4 regions of the Microaerobacter geothermalis genome follow, and region 3 is predicted to be linked to each of the others. Evidence: riboswitches for the same ligand, from Rfam matches in the RefSeq annotation. Region 3 holds a riboswitch; each other region holds the start of a gene.
What was found. Region 3 has a riboswitch for S-adenosylmethionine ahead of L1765_RS12845 (OsmC family protein). Riboswitches for the same ligand answer to the same signal wherever they lie in the genome.
Positions count from the first base shown of each region.

Region 1 (3,187 bases), on a different contig from region 3:
CGTGACAAGGCTCAGAGTCAAAATATTGGCAATCATCCCTATCCATACCGGATGAGTGTTCAAATAGAAACTAGAAACTTCCCATCCTCCCAAGTGATACCATAATAGTCCTGCAAATGAGCCCATAAACAAGGATGCCAAAACGGCCCGTCTGGTCACGATTGGCCAAAATAATGCCGCAATCACAGGAGCAAAGGTAGCAGAATTTCTAGCAACCCATGCAAGGATATTCCACCATGCTGACTGCTCAGGCCTTAATACGGCGAAAACAATCATTAGTAAGGTAAGAAGAAGCAAGGACCATTTGGTATAACGAATCAAATCCGTTTCTGTCGCCTTAGGACGAATCGCCTTTCCCACATCCCTTCCAAGGCTGGTTGCACCAGAAAACTGGCAGGGGGCTCCCCAACTTAATGCCGCGGCCCAGAATCCAAGGAAAAACAATGCAACGAGAGGTGCAGGCAAGGTTTCCATGAGATAAAGGGGAACAGCAACAAGTCCCTTCGTTTCTCCGGGCACCACATAGGCAGCCGCTAATCCGAACAATACTGCGCCTATGATAAGGGGTACTCCAATAATCGCAGCTATGACTAGTCCTCTCTGCCCTTCTCTTTCTGTTTTGCAGGAAAGGGCCATTTGAAAAGCGGCCTGAGCCAATATTACATTTAAAATAAAGGTACCAAACCAGGCTACGATGGTTTGTATCCCCACAGTTGCAGGTTCAAAAAGCTCCGGCCTTTGCTGAAATAATTCTTTTAAACCGTTGATGCCAGGGTTGATGAAAAAGGCATATACGCCAATTGCCAGCATGATAAAAAATACGATAACATTGCTTAGCTGGGTAAAACCAATGGACCACATTCCTCCAAATTGAAGATATAGAAGGAGAAGCAATGCCGTTAAGGCCACTGACCAAACAATGGAAATCCCGGTAAATACACTTAGTGCTGAAGCAAAGGCTAGGGCTGTTGCCACAGACCACATGGGAAACGTTAAACCAGTAATAAGACCGGCTAATCCCCTGACTTTATCACCAAAGTGATCCCCAAGCAGACCGGAAATGGTGACCAATGCTCTTTTTCGAAAAGGAGCAACAAGAACCAAAGCGATAATTAAGACCTGAATTGTCTCGGCTACCCCATACCATATGGCAGAAACCCCTTTAAGATACGCCAGTTCCAGAATCGCTATATAAGAAGATCCGGAAAAAAGGCCGGTGATGCATACCGCTACAAAAAGGGTACTGAAATTTCTCCCTCCAACAAAGAAGCCATTCCCATCAACCGCTCTCGTTTTAGCAATACGACCCGCTGCAATTAACAGAACCGTATAAGCTAGTGCAATTCCAATAAACCAATAACCAACACTCGTCATCTGACTTTCACTCCTCTTCTCATCAATCTAAATGAATAATCAATTTCTCGTTATTGTCTTTAGTCTTCAGTTACGAGTAACCTAATCGAAAATTAAGATATTTTTGTTCAAAATGAAAACCCCCTTCGAGAAGGGGGTTAAGCAATCAAATAACCGACACCTCCCCTTATCTCTCAGAAATTGCATTTCTGCAGGAATTGGCACCATCTCAAACGTTGTAACGCTTGAAGGTTGCCGGGTTTCATCGGGCCAGTCCCTCCACCTCTCTGGATAAGAAGCAATAAAGATTATGAAATTGTGGTAAATTTAGATATGATTCTAATAGAGTGTACTTGTCTATGTCAATCCTTTTTTACAGTTTTGTTTTTTGCAAAATATTACATATCTGTTACAAGCAAAAACTCCCCATGCCGGGGAGTTGATCTGGACCGTGGATGAAATGGTATTATTTAAGACGAACATGGGATTTTCACCCATGTATCAGCCCATTTCTGTTTTTCCGTTCGGCAATAAATAAGGTTCTACATGAACATGGACATACTCGATATCATCAAAGCCGATTAATGCATCTTCAATATTTTCCGTCAGTTCATGACTTTCCATTACGGTTAATTCATGGTCCACTTCAATGGTTGCATCCACATACACGCTACTGCCATGATATCGTCCTTTCACATCAACCACCGTTCTGACCCCTTCAATGGATTTAATTTTGTCTTTAATTCTCTTTAATCGGGCCTCATCAAATCCATCGGTCAAGGAGAAAGATGCATGATATCCAATGCTCCAAGCGGTATGGACAATTAAAATCCCAACGATTAAAGCGGTAAGCGAATCCAACCAGAACCAACCAAAAGTTGAACTAAAAATACCAACCGCTGCACCCAAACTGACCAGGGCGTCGGAACGGTTATCATAAGCCGCAGCCATGATCGCCTGGCTTTTCACCTTACGGGCCAATTGTTTGTTATAACGGTAAACAAAATACATGACGATTGATGATGCGATGGCTACCCATCCCGCCAGGGGGTGGGGGGCGATTTTACCCTCATCCCAAAGGGAACGGAATGCTCCCCAGATCACATCTAATCCAACAAGGGCCATAATGCTTGCTGCAATGATAGCAGCCACCGTTTCTGCCTTATAATGCCCGTAACGATGATCCCGATCGGCCGGCCGGATGGCAATTCTTAAACCTACTAAAATGGCGATAGAACTGATAATGTCCGTTGTATTATTTAATCCGTCAGCTACCAATGCTTCTGACGCAGCCCAAATTCCTATGGAAACTTTAATGATCGATAAAATAATATAGGCGATTATACTAATCCATGCACCCTTTTGTCCCTGCTTTAACCTTAACCCTTGTTCCCCCATAATCTCCTCCCAAATAAATAAACTCCCCCCATATCCATGATAAGTAACAAAGTGTAAGTTAGTCCAGAGAAACGTTTTTTCATAAACGAATCAAAAATGTGATATAGAAAAAAAATTAACTTCGAGCAAAAATTATGGTACAAAATACCAATACAGGAAACGCCTTATTTTCAGATTTGTCCGTATAAATTGCACGTGTTATTTCTTCTTTCTTACCATAAACCAGAACAAACCTAGGATTGCTCCCAGTGGAAGCAGGACTAAAATAAACAAGTTTCTATAAGCTATAAAAATGGGATCATCCATGAACTTTCTCCTTCCGGTTTTTTCATTTTTTTAATTTCGAGGAGTACTAGCACCCCCGATTAATTCAGAACTTTCTCTATCATTTCTTTTAAACGTGCCTTTTCCCCATCGTCCACCACATAAAACCATA
Region 1 is NZ_JAKIHL010000001.1:214,350-217,536, reverse strand. Features, by position in the region: gene L1765_RS01115 (sodium:solute symporter family protein) at 1-1,374, opposite strand, end outside; SAM riboswitch class I at 1,538-1,651, opposite strand; gene L1765_RS01110 (cation diffusion facilitator family transporter) at 1,855-2,751, opposite strand; gene L1765_RS01105 (LCP family protein) at 3,117-3,187, opposite strand, start outside.
Region 1: linked by a shared signal. The riboswitch ahead of L1765_RS01115 (sodium:solute symporter family protein) and the one ahead of L1765_RS12845 (OsmC family protein) in region 3 are both predicted to bind S-adenosylmethionine.

Region 2 (3,187 bases), on a different contig from region 3:
ATATTCAGGAGCCCGGAATACCAGAACCACATCTACCGGTTCAGGTATCGACGCTAGATCAGGATATACCTTTTCACCCAAAATCTCCGTTTCCTTTGGATTTACAGGGATAATTTTATACCCAAGCCGCTGAATTTTTCTTGCAGTTCTATAGCTGGGTCGGGCCGGATTGCCAGATAAGCCGACGATGGCAATGGTCCTGGGGTTCTGACAAACCCATTTAATGATTCCTTCGTCATTGACGATGATTCTTCTTCCATCCGGTCCTTCTCCAGTGGGAGAATAACCTAACCCGTTGGCTTTCCTTAAGGCATTATCCAAATCCGTCATTAAGTCAACAGGGGATTCCAATCCCACAGACAGACGAATCAGATCCTCAGAGACTCCTGCTGCAATTAATTCTTCCTTAGATAATTGCTGGTGAGTGGTACTTGCCGGATGAATCACCAGGGATTTGGCGTCTCCCACATTGGCCAGGTGGGACCAAAGAGAAAGACTGTCGATGAACTTAGCACCAGCTTCCCTTCCCCCTTGAATCCCAAAAATAACCATTCCACCAAAGCCTTTATCCAGATATTTCACGGCTAAATGATGGGTAGGATGATCTTCAAATCCCGGATAAGAGACCCACTCCACGGCTGGATGCTCTTTCAAATAGGAAGCAATCTCCCTTGCATTGTTGGAATGTTCTTTCATTCTCACATGAAGGGTCTCCAGCCCCTGAAGGAGCATAAACGCGTTGAAGGGACTGATACAAGAACCTAGATCACGCAGAAGCTGGACCCTAACCTTCGTAATAAAAGCTAATGAACCAAAATCCTCATGATAGCGAACCCCATGATAACTGGTATCCTCTTGGGTAAAGCGGGGGAATTTCCCGTTATTCCATGGGAAGCGCCCTCCATCCACAATCACTCCACCAATGGAGGTTCCATGGCCTCCAATCCACTTTGTCGCCGAATGAACCACGATATCCGCTCCCCATTCAATGGGTCTGCACAGATAAGGCGTGGCAAAAGTATTGTCGATGATGAGAGGAATTCCTGCATCATGGGCTACCTTGGCTACCGCTTCGATATCTAATACATTTAATCGCGGATTCCCAATAGTCTCACCAAATATGGCTTTTGTTTTTTCCGTAATGGCCTCTTTAAAATTGTCTGGATTGGATGGATCAACGAACTTCACCTTAATTCCATAGCGAGGGAGAGTTGTAGAGAATAAATTGTAGGTTCCCCCATACAAGGTTGTGGCCGCAACAATTTCATCCCCTGCTTCCGCAATATTCATGATAGAAAGGCTGATGGCTGCTTGACCGCTTGAAGTGGCCAATGCCCCAACTCCTCCCTCCAGCAGGGCCACTCTTTTTTCTAACACATCTGATGTGGGATTCCCAATACGTGTGTAAATATTCCCTGCTTCATCCAGAGAAAATAATCTCTGGGCATGTTCTGTGCTTGTGAAGGCATAAGAACTGGTTTGGTAAATGGGGACAGCCCTCGATCCGGTCGTAGGATCAACTGCCTGCCCTCCATGCAGCAATAATGTCTCCAATTGATAAGTTTCCGGTTGTTTACTCATTTATTCCCCTCCTTAAAATAAAAAACCTTCTTCAATAAGAAGAAGGTCCAATGTTCACAATTTTCCTCCTTCCTCTTATCTTTCAGGAAAACATCCTGCAGGAATTGGCACCTGTCTAATTCCACACGGAAATAGCGGTTGCCGGGTTTCATCGGGCCAGTCCCTCCACCTCTCTGGATAAAAGGCGAAACATATATGAAATTTTAAAGGCAATTTCTTAACTTGAAATTTATTGTAATTCAGTTTAAGCCCATCGTCAAGAAAAATTCTTTCTACGGTCTATTCTACGGCCTATCCAGCTTCTCCATATATTCTTAAGATCTGTTCTTCGGTTAATGCATCAGGCTGGCCATCGAAAACGATCCTTCCTTTTGCCAGACCAATGATACGGGTGGCATACCGTCTGGCGATTTCCGTATCATGGAGATTAATAATCATGGTGATGCGGTCCTTCTCATTAATTTCTTTTAATAAATCCATAATGGCCCGGCTGGTGACCGGATCCAAGCTGGCTACCGGCTCATCCCCAAGGATTATAGACGGATACTGCATTAATGTTCTTGCAATTCCCACCCTTTGCCGTTGTCCTCCGCTTAAATCCCTTACCTGTTTCTTGGCAAATGGCGCCATTCCTACCTTGGAGATTAACTCTTCGGCCAGTTTCCACTCTTTCCTCGGTAATCGGTTTAATAAAATTCTCCAAACCGGATATCGACCATAGCTTCCAACCAGAACATTTTGAAGGGTATTAAATCTCGAAATCAGATGAAAATCCTGAAAGATCATGCCCATTTCCCTGCGAATTTCCCTTAGCTGTTTCTTCCTCAGCTGTCCCATATCCATCCCTTTATAAATAATCGAACCTGATGTGGGTTCTAGCAACCGGTTAATACATCGAATAAAAGTGGACTTTCCGGCTCCGCTGGAGCCAAGAATGGCGACAAATTCCCCTTCATTAATTTCCATGGATACACCATCCAGAGCGATTTCTTTATGATAATGTTTTACCAAGTTCTGAACCAGTAGCATTAAATCACCTTCTTCCGAACAAAGGTGCTAAGGTAATCCACCAAAAAAACCAATACCATAAATACAACCACTTCTGCCGTAACGGCTGTATAATTGAAAATTTTGTAATCAATAAACAACATGTTCCCCAATCCACCGCCGCCAATCAAACCTAAAATCAATGAGGTTCTGATCGCTACTTCAAACCTGTAAAAGTAATGGGACAAAATGTTGGGCAAGATTTGCGGCAGGATACCATAGAGAGCAATAATAGTCTTTTTAGCTCCCACTGAGGTGATCGCCTCTACCGGTCCCCTGTCGCTGGATTCCACCAATTCAGAAATAAGTTTTCCCAATACTCCTATATTATGAACCATAATCGCGATGACGGCAGGGAAGGGCCCCAGTCCAAAGGTGGCAATAAATATAAGTCCTAGCACAATTTCCGGAATCGTCCTGATAAAGGTCAGGATGCTTCTGATAAGATGATAAAGCCCCTTAGGACTGGTATTATATGCAGCCAAAAAACTGACAGGTATAGCCGCAATTACCGCCAAAAAAGTTCCTAAAAAAGCAATAGCCAGAGTAATGCCCGTAT
Region 2 is NZ_JAKIHL010000024.1:43,717-46,903, forward strand. Features, by position in the region: gene L1765_RS10050 (PLP-dependent aspartate aminotransferase family protein) at 1-1,581, opposite strand, end outside; SAM riboswitch class I at 1,654-1,765, opposite strand; gene phnC (phosphonate ABC transporter ATP-binding protein) at 1,873-2,610, opposite strand; gene phnE (phosphonate ABC transporter, permease protein PhnE) at 2,610-3,187, opposite strand, start outside.
Region 2: linked by a shared signal. The riboswitch ahead of L1765_RS10050 (PLP-dependent aspartate aminotransferase family protein) and the one ahead of L1765_RS12845 (OsmC family protein) in region 3 are both predicted to bind S-adenosylmethionine.

Region 3 (3,187 bases):
CAAGTTCATGATGATTATTATTTTAATCATTATGCCATTATTATACCACGATATCAGCGTTTTTAATAGATCGCAAATTCAGATATGATTGATTCCCATTCCCAACACTTCGTGTTCGGAGCCTTTTATCGGAGCGCCGATGGTGCCATACAAGGCAACGGCAATCCATTCTCCTTCTTCCTCTGATGGATAGGGTTTGCCCCGAACCACAGCAAAAGTTAAACCCACTGTTCTCATGATCGAACCCAATGAAGTATCTCCCCTGCCTATTCCATGCAGCGATTCTATGATCGCGTGATAGAGGGCATGGGCCTCCCGATATACCCCATGATCAATGATTCCCTGATTCTTCGCAGCGGTTTCAATGGCCGCAACCACTTTCTGGGGCTCCATGGAACCGACTCGGCCAATGATATAAAGATACCCATCCTTGCGAATTTCTTTAATAAAAGAAGTAGATTGGGCAACCTCTTCTCCCATCATGGCCAAAAATGCGGCAATTTTCCCCAGCTTTCCCTCGATGACTTCACTCCACATACCATTGCCCTCCATAGTTTACTTAATCCTATCCAACATAGACCAAGTTGTCAATGACACAATTACTCTAAAGCTTCCTTCACGGTGTTGAATACAAATTCGGCTTTTTGTATTGCTTTATCAGCATCATGATCTCATATTCTTCTGTAGGAATGAAATCCTCAGCACCATAGAAACTGAGTTCCCGCCTTTAGCAGAAGCTATACCAATTCCTGGGCTTCCCGAACAACGTCGGAATACCCTTTTTCATCCCGGAAAAAATGGAGGACCTTTTTGTTCATGTTTCATTTCAATATGGTACCATTCCATCTCTTCCTCTCGGATATTTCGATCTGGAATTCGAGTACACGTCAAGCAACATGAGAATCATTGGTTTACACTCTTTAGTTGACTGAAATGAGTGCGAACAATCTGTGTTCCTTCTTCTACCCTTTCTTCCACTCCGCATCAAGGACGACCCCTGCATCCTTCAAAAGATTAAGTGCAGGGCATCTCCTCTCAACTTCCCGCCTTAGTGCCGAGATCCTTTCTTCACTCTCCTCCGTTTTAAAAATAACATCAAACCTAATTTTTTGAAAGTGGGGAGAGACACCTTCTACTCCTGCCAATCCACGAAGATCAATAATACCCGTAGATTCAAATTCGACACCATCATAGGTAAATTCCTGTTCTTTAGCAATCAAAGCAATCATAACAGAAACGCAGCCGTTTAAAGCCGCCACCACAAATTCCATGGGATTGGGCCCCAAATCAGTTCCGCCCAACTCAGGCGGCTCATCCATGTCAAAGCTGGGAAAATCCCTTACACTTATAGAAGTATGCACTCCTCCCTTCCAAACTCCCTTTGCATTGACTCTGATCAATTGAGCTGTTGCGTTGCTCATCTTTCATCCTCTCCCTTTCTCATGAACTAAAAAACCCCCTTCGGTGAGAAGAGGGTTTTCACAAACATGTAATTATCCCTTTCTCATCTCCCAAAGCACAACGCTTTGCTGGAATTGGCACCTTCCAATACGGGGTTGCCGAGGCTTCATGGGGCCAGTCCCTCCACCTCTCTGGATAAGAAAATTCTTTCTATTCAGTTATTAAGGTTAAGATCATATTAACAGAAATTCTGACAATGTCAATCCCTTTTTACGGATTTTTTATTTTCTGATGTGTAAATCTTAAGTTCCATCCTCAAAAAATTTTCCCTGGATTTAATATTCCCTTTGGATCAAGAGCGTTTTTTATCGCAGCAAAAACGTTTAGAGTTTCACCATGCTCCATGGCCTGATATTTAGCCTTACCGATTCCTACACCATGCTCGCCGGTACACGTCCCGCCTTTGCTTAATGCATATTGGACAAGATGGGCATTTAGCCTTTCGGCACGTTCCATTTCATCAGGGTTATCCAGGTCCAGCATAAAAATCACATGATAATTTCCATCTCCCACATGACCCAGGATGGCCCCATCAAGACCAGATTGATCAATGGATAATCGAGCATTCTCAATGGAATCAGCTAACTCGGATAATGGAACACAAACATCTGTGACCATCATCTTTTTACCCGGAGATTTGTGAATAAAGGCATAGGCCAGGTTATGGCGAACATCCCATAATTGCGCCCGAGCCTTTGAATCGGTTTCAAATTTAAATTCTACACAGTGATTTTCACTGGCTAAATTTTGGGCAAACTCTACATCCTGGTTGAGTCCAGCTTCATTTCCATGAAATTCAATAAAAAGTGTAGGTCTCTCAGGATATTGGGTCTGGTTATAAAGATTCACCTGTTTAATGGAACGGGAATCTACCAATTCAATTCTAGCAACGGCAATTCCCGCCGAAATAATGGAAACCACGGTGTTCACAGCATCCTTGATACTGGGAAAAACGGCCCTGGCAGCCATAATCACTTCCGGAATGCCATATACTCTTAACGTTAATTCCGTAAACACTCCTAAGGTCCCCTCTGAACCAACAAACAATCCGGTGGTATAGTATCCGGATGAAGACTTGGCAGCCTTACTTCCGGTATGTATCACCCTTCCATCCGCCAACACCACCTCCAAATCCCTGACCTGATCTCGCATAATCCCATACCGGACAGAAGTAGTTCCACTTGCATTCGTTGCCGCCATTCCCCCGAGTGTTGCATCTGCCCCTGGATCTACAGAAAAGAACAGTCCATATTTCTTCAGTTCCTTGTTCAGCTGGGATCTTGTCACCCCCGGTTGAACACGGACAAGAAAATCCTTCGGGCTGACTTCCAACACTTGATTCATCAGTTGAAAATCTAATGTGATTCCTCCGTGATATGGAATAACCTGTCCTTCAACACTGGATCCCAATCCAAAGGGAGTGACCGGGATAACATGTTCATAAGCAAATTTCATCACCAACCTTACTTCTTCTGTACTTTTGGGAAAAACCACAACATCAGGAAGATGAGGGGTATGGTAAGATTCATCCCGACTATGCTGTTCCAATACGGTTGGATTTTGGGTAACCCTTTCTTCATCAATCAGTTTCTTCAGTTCTGTAACAAGCTCCATCACGTTCCCTCCAAACATTTCTCTTCAAACCATGATATTTCAACTTATCGATGTGCCAATCCTCAGTTCACATCACCTGTGGAACGTTGATCAATCCAGCAAAAATAGGCTT
Region 3 is NZ_JAKIHL010000038.1:6,624-9,810, reverse strand. Features, by position in the region: gene hutP (hut operon transcriptional regulator HutP) at 79-537, opposite strand; gene L1765_RS12845 (OsmC family protein) at 963-1,421, opposite strand; SAM riboswitch class I at 1,502-1,603, opposite strand; gene L1765_RS12840 (FAD-binding oxidoreductase) at 1,717-3,075, opposite strand; gene L1765_RS12835 (TRAP transporter large permease) at 3,166-3,187, opposite strand, start outside.

Region 4 (3,187 bases), on a different contig from region 3:
AAAATTTGTTTTTAGGCTCTCCCATTAGAGAATCTATGAAGGGAATACAATTTTGTTTATGCTTTACAATCTGAAGATCTTTTAAAACGTCGTAGGCAAATACGGGAAAGATTTTTTTTTAAAAATAAATCCGACTAATCCTATAAAAATTAATGTTGACACGAAGAAATAATTAACATTATAATTCTGATTAATAAAATATAAATTTATAGGAATTGGAGGAAATGAAATGCGTGTTGCAAACACAATTACGGATCTTATCGGAAATACTCCCCTCGTGAAGTTAAACAGAATCGTGGGAAGTGAAGATGCGGATGTTTATTTAAAACTGGAGTTTTTCAATCCTGGAGGCAGCGTAAAAGACAGGATTGCTATTGCTATGATTGAAGCCGCTGAAAAGGAAGGGAAACTGAAGCCAGGAGATACCATCGTAGAACCTACCAGCGGAAATACCGGTATTGGTTTGGCCATGGTTGCTGCAGCAAAAGGATATCGCACGATTTTAGTGATGCCGGAAACGATGAGTATGGAAAGAAGAAACTTACTTCGGGCTTATGGAGCTGAACTGGTACTTACACCAGGACCAGAGGGAATGAAAGGGGCGATAAGGGTGGCTAATGAATTGTTGGAAGATCATCCCAATTATTTTATGCCCCAGCAGTTTGAAAACCCTGCGAATCCGCAAATACATCGCGATACGACCGGGCAGGAACTGTTAGAACAAGCAGCAGAAATCGGGGGGATTGACGCTTTTGTTTCCGGAATTGGAACAGGGGGAACCGTTACCGGGGCGGGAGAAGTGTTAAAGGAGAAATTTCCTCAGTTGCATATTGTTGCTGTAGAACCAGCTGCCTCCCCAGTTTTGTCTGGAGGACAACCAGGTCCTCACAAAATCCAGGGCATTGGTGCCGGATTCGTTCCTAAGATTTTAAACACCGAAATCTATGATGAAATTATTACCGTTGAGAATGATGAGGCCTTTGAAACTTCCAGGAGAATGGCTCGAGAAGAAGGTATTTTGGGAGGTATTTCCTCAGGAGCTGCAGTTTTTGCTGCATTAAAAATCGCCAAAAGATTGGGTATAGGTAAAAAAGTTGTTGCAGTAATACCCAGCAATGGTGAAAGGTATCTAACCACCCCATTATATCAATTTGACATTTAATCAATTCAGACCCAAATAATTTCCTCTTATCCAGAGAGGTGGAGGGACTGGCCCGATGATACCCGGCAACCTTCAAACAGCAGATCGTTTGAGATGGTGCCAATTCCTGCAGAATGAAATTTTCTGAGAGATAAGAGGAGGTGTGGAACAAAAGATCATCCCCCTTCTCACAGGGGGATTTTTGCATAAAAAGAATAACAAAACGGAGGTTATGCATAATGCAAAAATGGTTAAGGGATCAGGGCGAAAAATTAAACCAAGTAGAATTGATTAAATTAGAAAAAGATGGTTTGGATGTCATTCAGGATATTTATCGTTACGCGGAGACGGGATATGACTCCATCACTCCTGATGATATGAATCGATTCAAGTGGGCAGGGATTTATGAGCAAAAGCCGAAGGAAGGTTATTTCATGATGAGGGTAAGAATTCCTTCAGGAATTCTTAACTCAGAGCAGGCAAGGGTGCTGGCTTCCATTGCTGTGGACTATGGTCGAAATCTAGTGGATATTACCACCCGGCAGGCCGTTCAATTCCATTGGCTTCAGATACAAGACATGCCCGATATTTTTCAGCGCTTGAAAGAAGTGGGGTTGTCTTCTTTCGAGGCATGCGGGGATTGCCCGAGGACGATTGTCGGAAATCCCTTGGCTGGTTTGGATCCTTATGAGTTAATCGATACGAGGCCATTGGCCCAAGAATTAAACGATTATTTCTTGATGAACAGGGATTTTTCTAATTTGCCTCGCAAATACAAAATATCGATTTCATCGAGCATTTATAATGCTGGACATGCAGAAATTAACGATTTAGCCTTTACTCCGGCTGTAAAAGTGATTGATGGGGAAGAAGTGATTGGTTTCCATGTTTGGGTGGGAGGAGGACTTTCGGCCAAACCTTATCTGGCGAAGCAACTGGATGTATTTGTCAGACCGGAAGAGGTGGTGAAGGTGGCAGCGGCGGTTACAACCATCTTCCGCGACTACGGATATCGGGAAAAACGTCATCGTGCTCGCCTTAAATTTCTGGTGGCCGATTGGGGACCGGAAAAATTTTGTGAAAAACTGTTTGAGCTGACTGGAGAACTTCCAGGGCGGGGAGAGGACAAAATTATCGGTTGGAATGCCGGATATTTTACAGGAGTTCATCCGCAAAAACAAGAGGGCTTAAAATATGTGGGATTATCTGTGCCTGTAGGAAGGATGACAGCCGAAGAATTGGAGGAACTGGCCCGGTTGGCAGATAAATACGGGGACGGTTCTTTAAGAACCTGCAACTCTCAAAATATTGTGTTGGCCAACATTCCGGATCATCGGATAGAGAAACTGTTGCAGGAGAAGGTCCTCGAGCGGTTGACGCCATATCCTAGAAATTTTACGGCTTTCGCTGTTTCTTGTACCGGAAATGAATTTTGCAATCTGGCCTTGGTGGAAACCAAGGAAAGAATGAGACAGTTGGCTTATTTCCTAGATGAGAATATTGAACTGGATGAGCCAATCCGAATGCATATGGTAGGCTGCCCCAACTCCTGTGGACAGAGGCAGATCGCTGATATTGGATTTCAGGGTGTGCTGGTGAAAACCCCTCAAGGAATGAAGGACGCCTTTGAAATTTATATTGGTGGCACATTAGGCCCCAATGCTGTCTTTAATGAAAAGTTAAAAGGCCGGGTATTGGGGGATGACCTCGGCCGAGTGGTTATACAGTTGATTGCCTACTATAAGGAAGAGAAGCAACCAGGTGAGAAGTTTTATGACTTTTCCAAGAGAACAGGAATAAAACCTTTCCAGGAAAGGTTAGATCAAATATTATCACAGCTTCAACAAAGTTAAAACCAAACCAAAGGAAAGGATAGTCGTACGATGTTCCTGTATAAATTGGAAGTTCGATTTGCCGATGAATCTTGGGCAACGGTAGTCACGATTGCTGGAGATGATAGGCAGGCATTCGAAAGTGCTAATCATCAGCTTGAGTGTCATTACCTACCGCTTAAAAAAATAACTGAAATGGCAATGGTGGAGAAAA
Region 4 is NZ_JAKIHL010000023.1:19,183-22,369, reverse strand. Features, by position in the region: gene cysK (cysteine synthase A) at 230-1,162, shown strand; SAM riboswitch class I at 1,186-1,299, shown strand; gene L1765_RS09705 (nitrite/sulfite reductase) at 1,381-2,994, shown strand; gene L1765_RS09700 (DUF3906 family protein) at 3,025-3,187, shown strand, end outside.
Region 4: linked by a shared signal. The riboswitch ahead of L1765_RS09705 (nitrite/sulfite reductase) and the one ahead of L1765_RS12845 (OsmC family protein) in region 3 are both predicted to bind S-adenosylmethionine.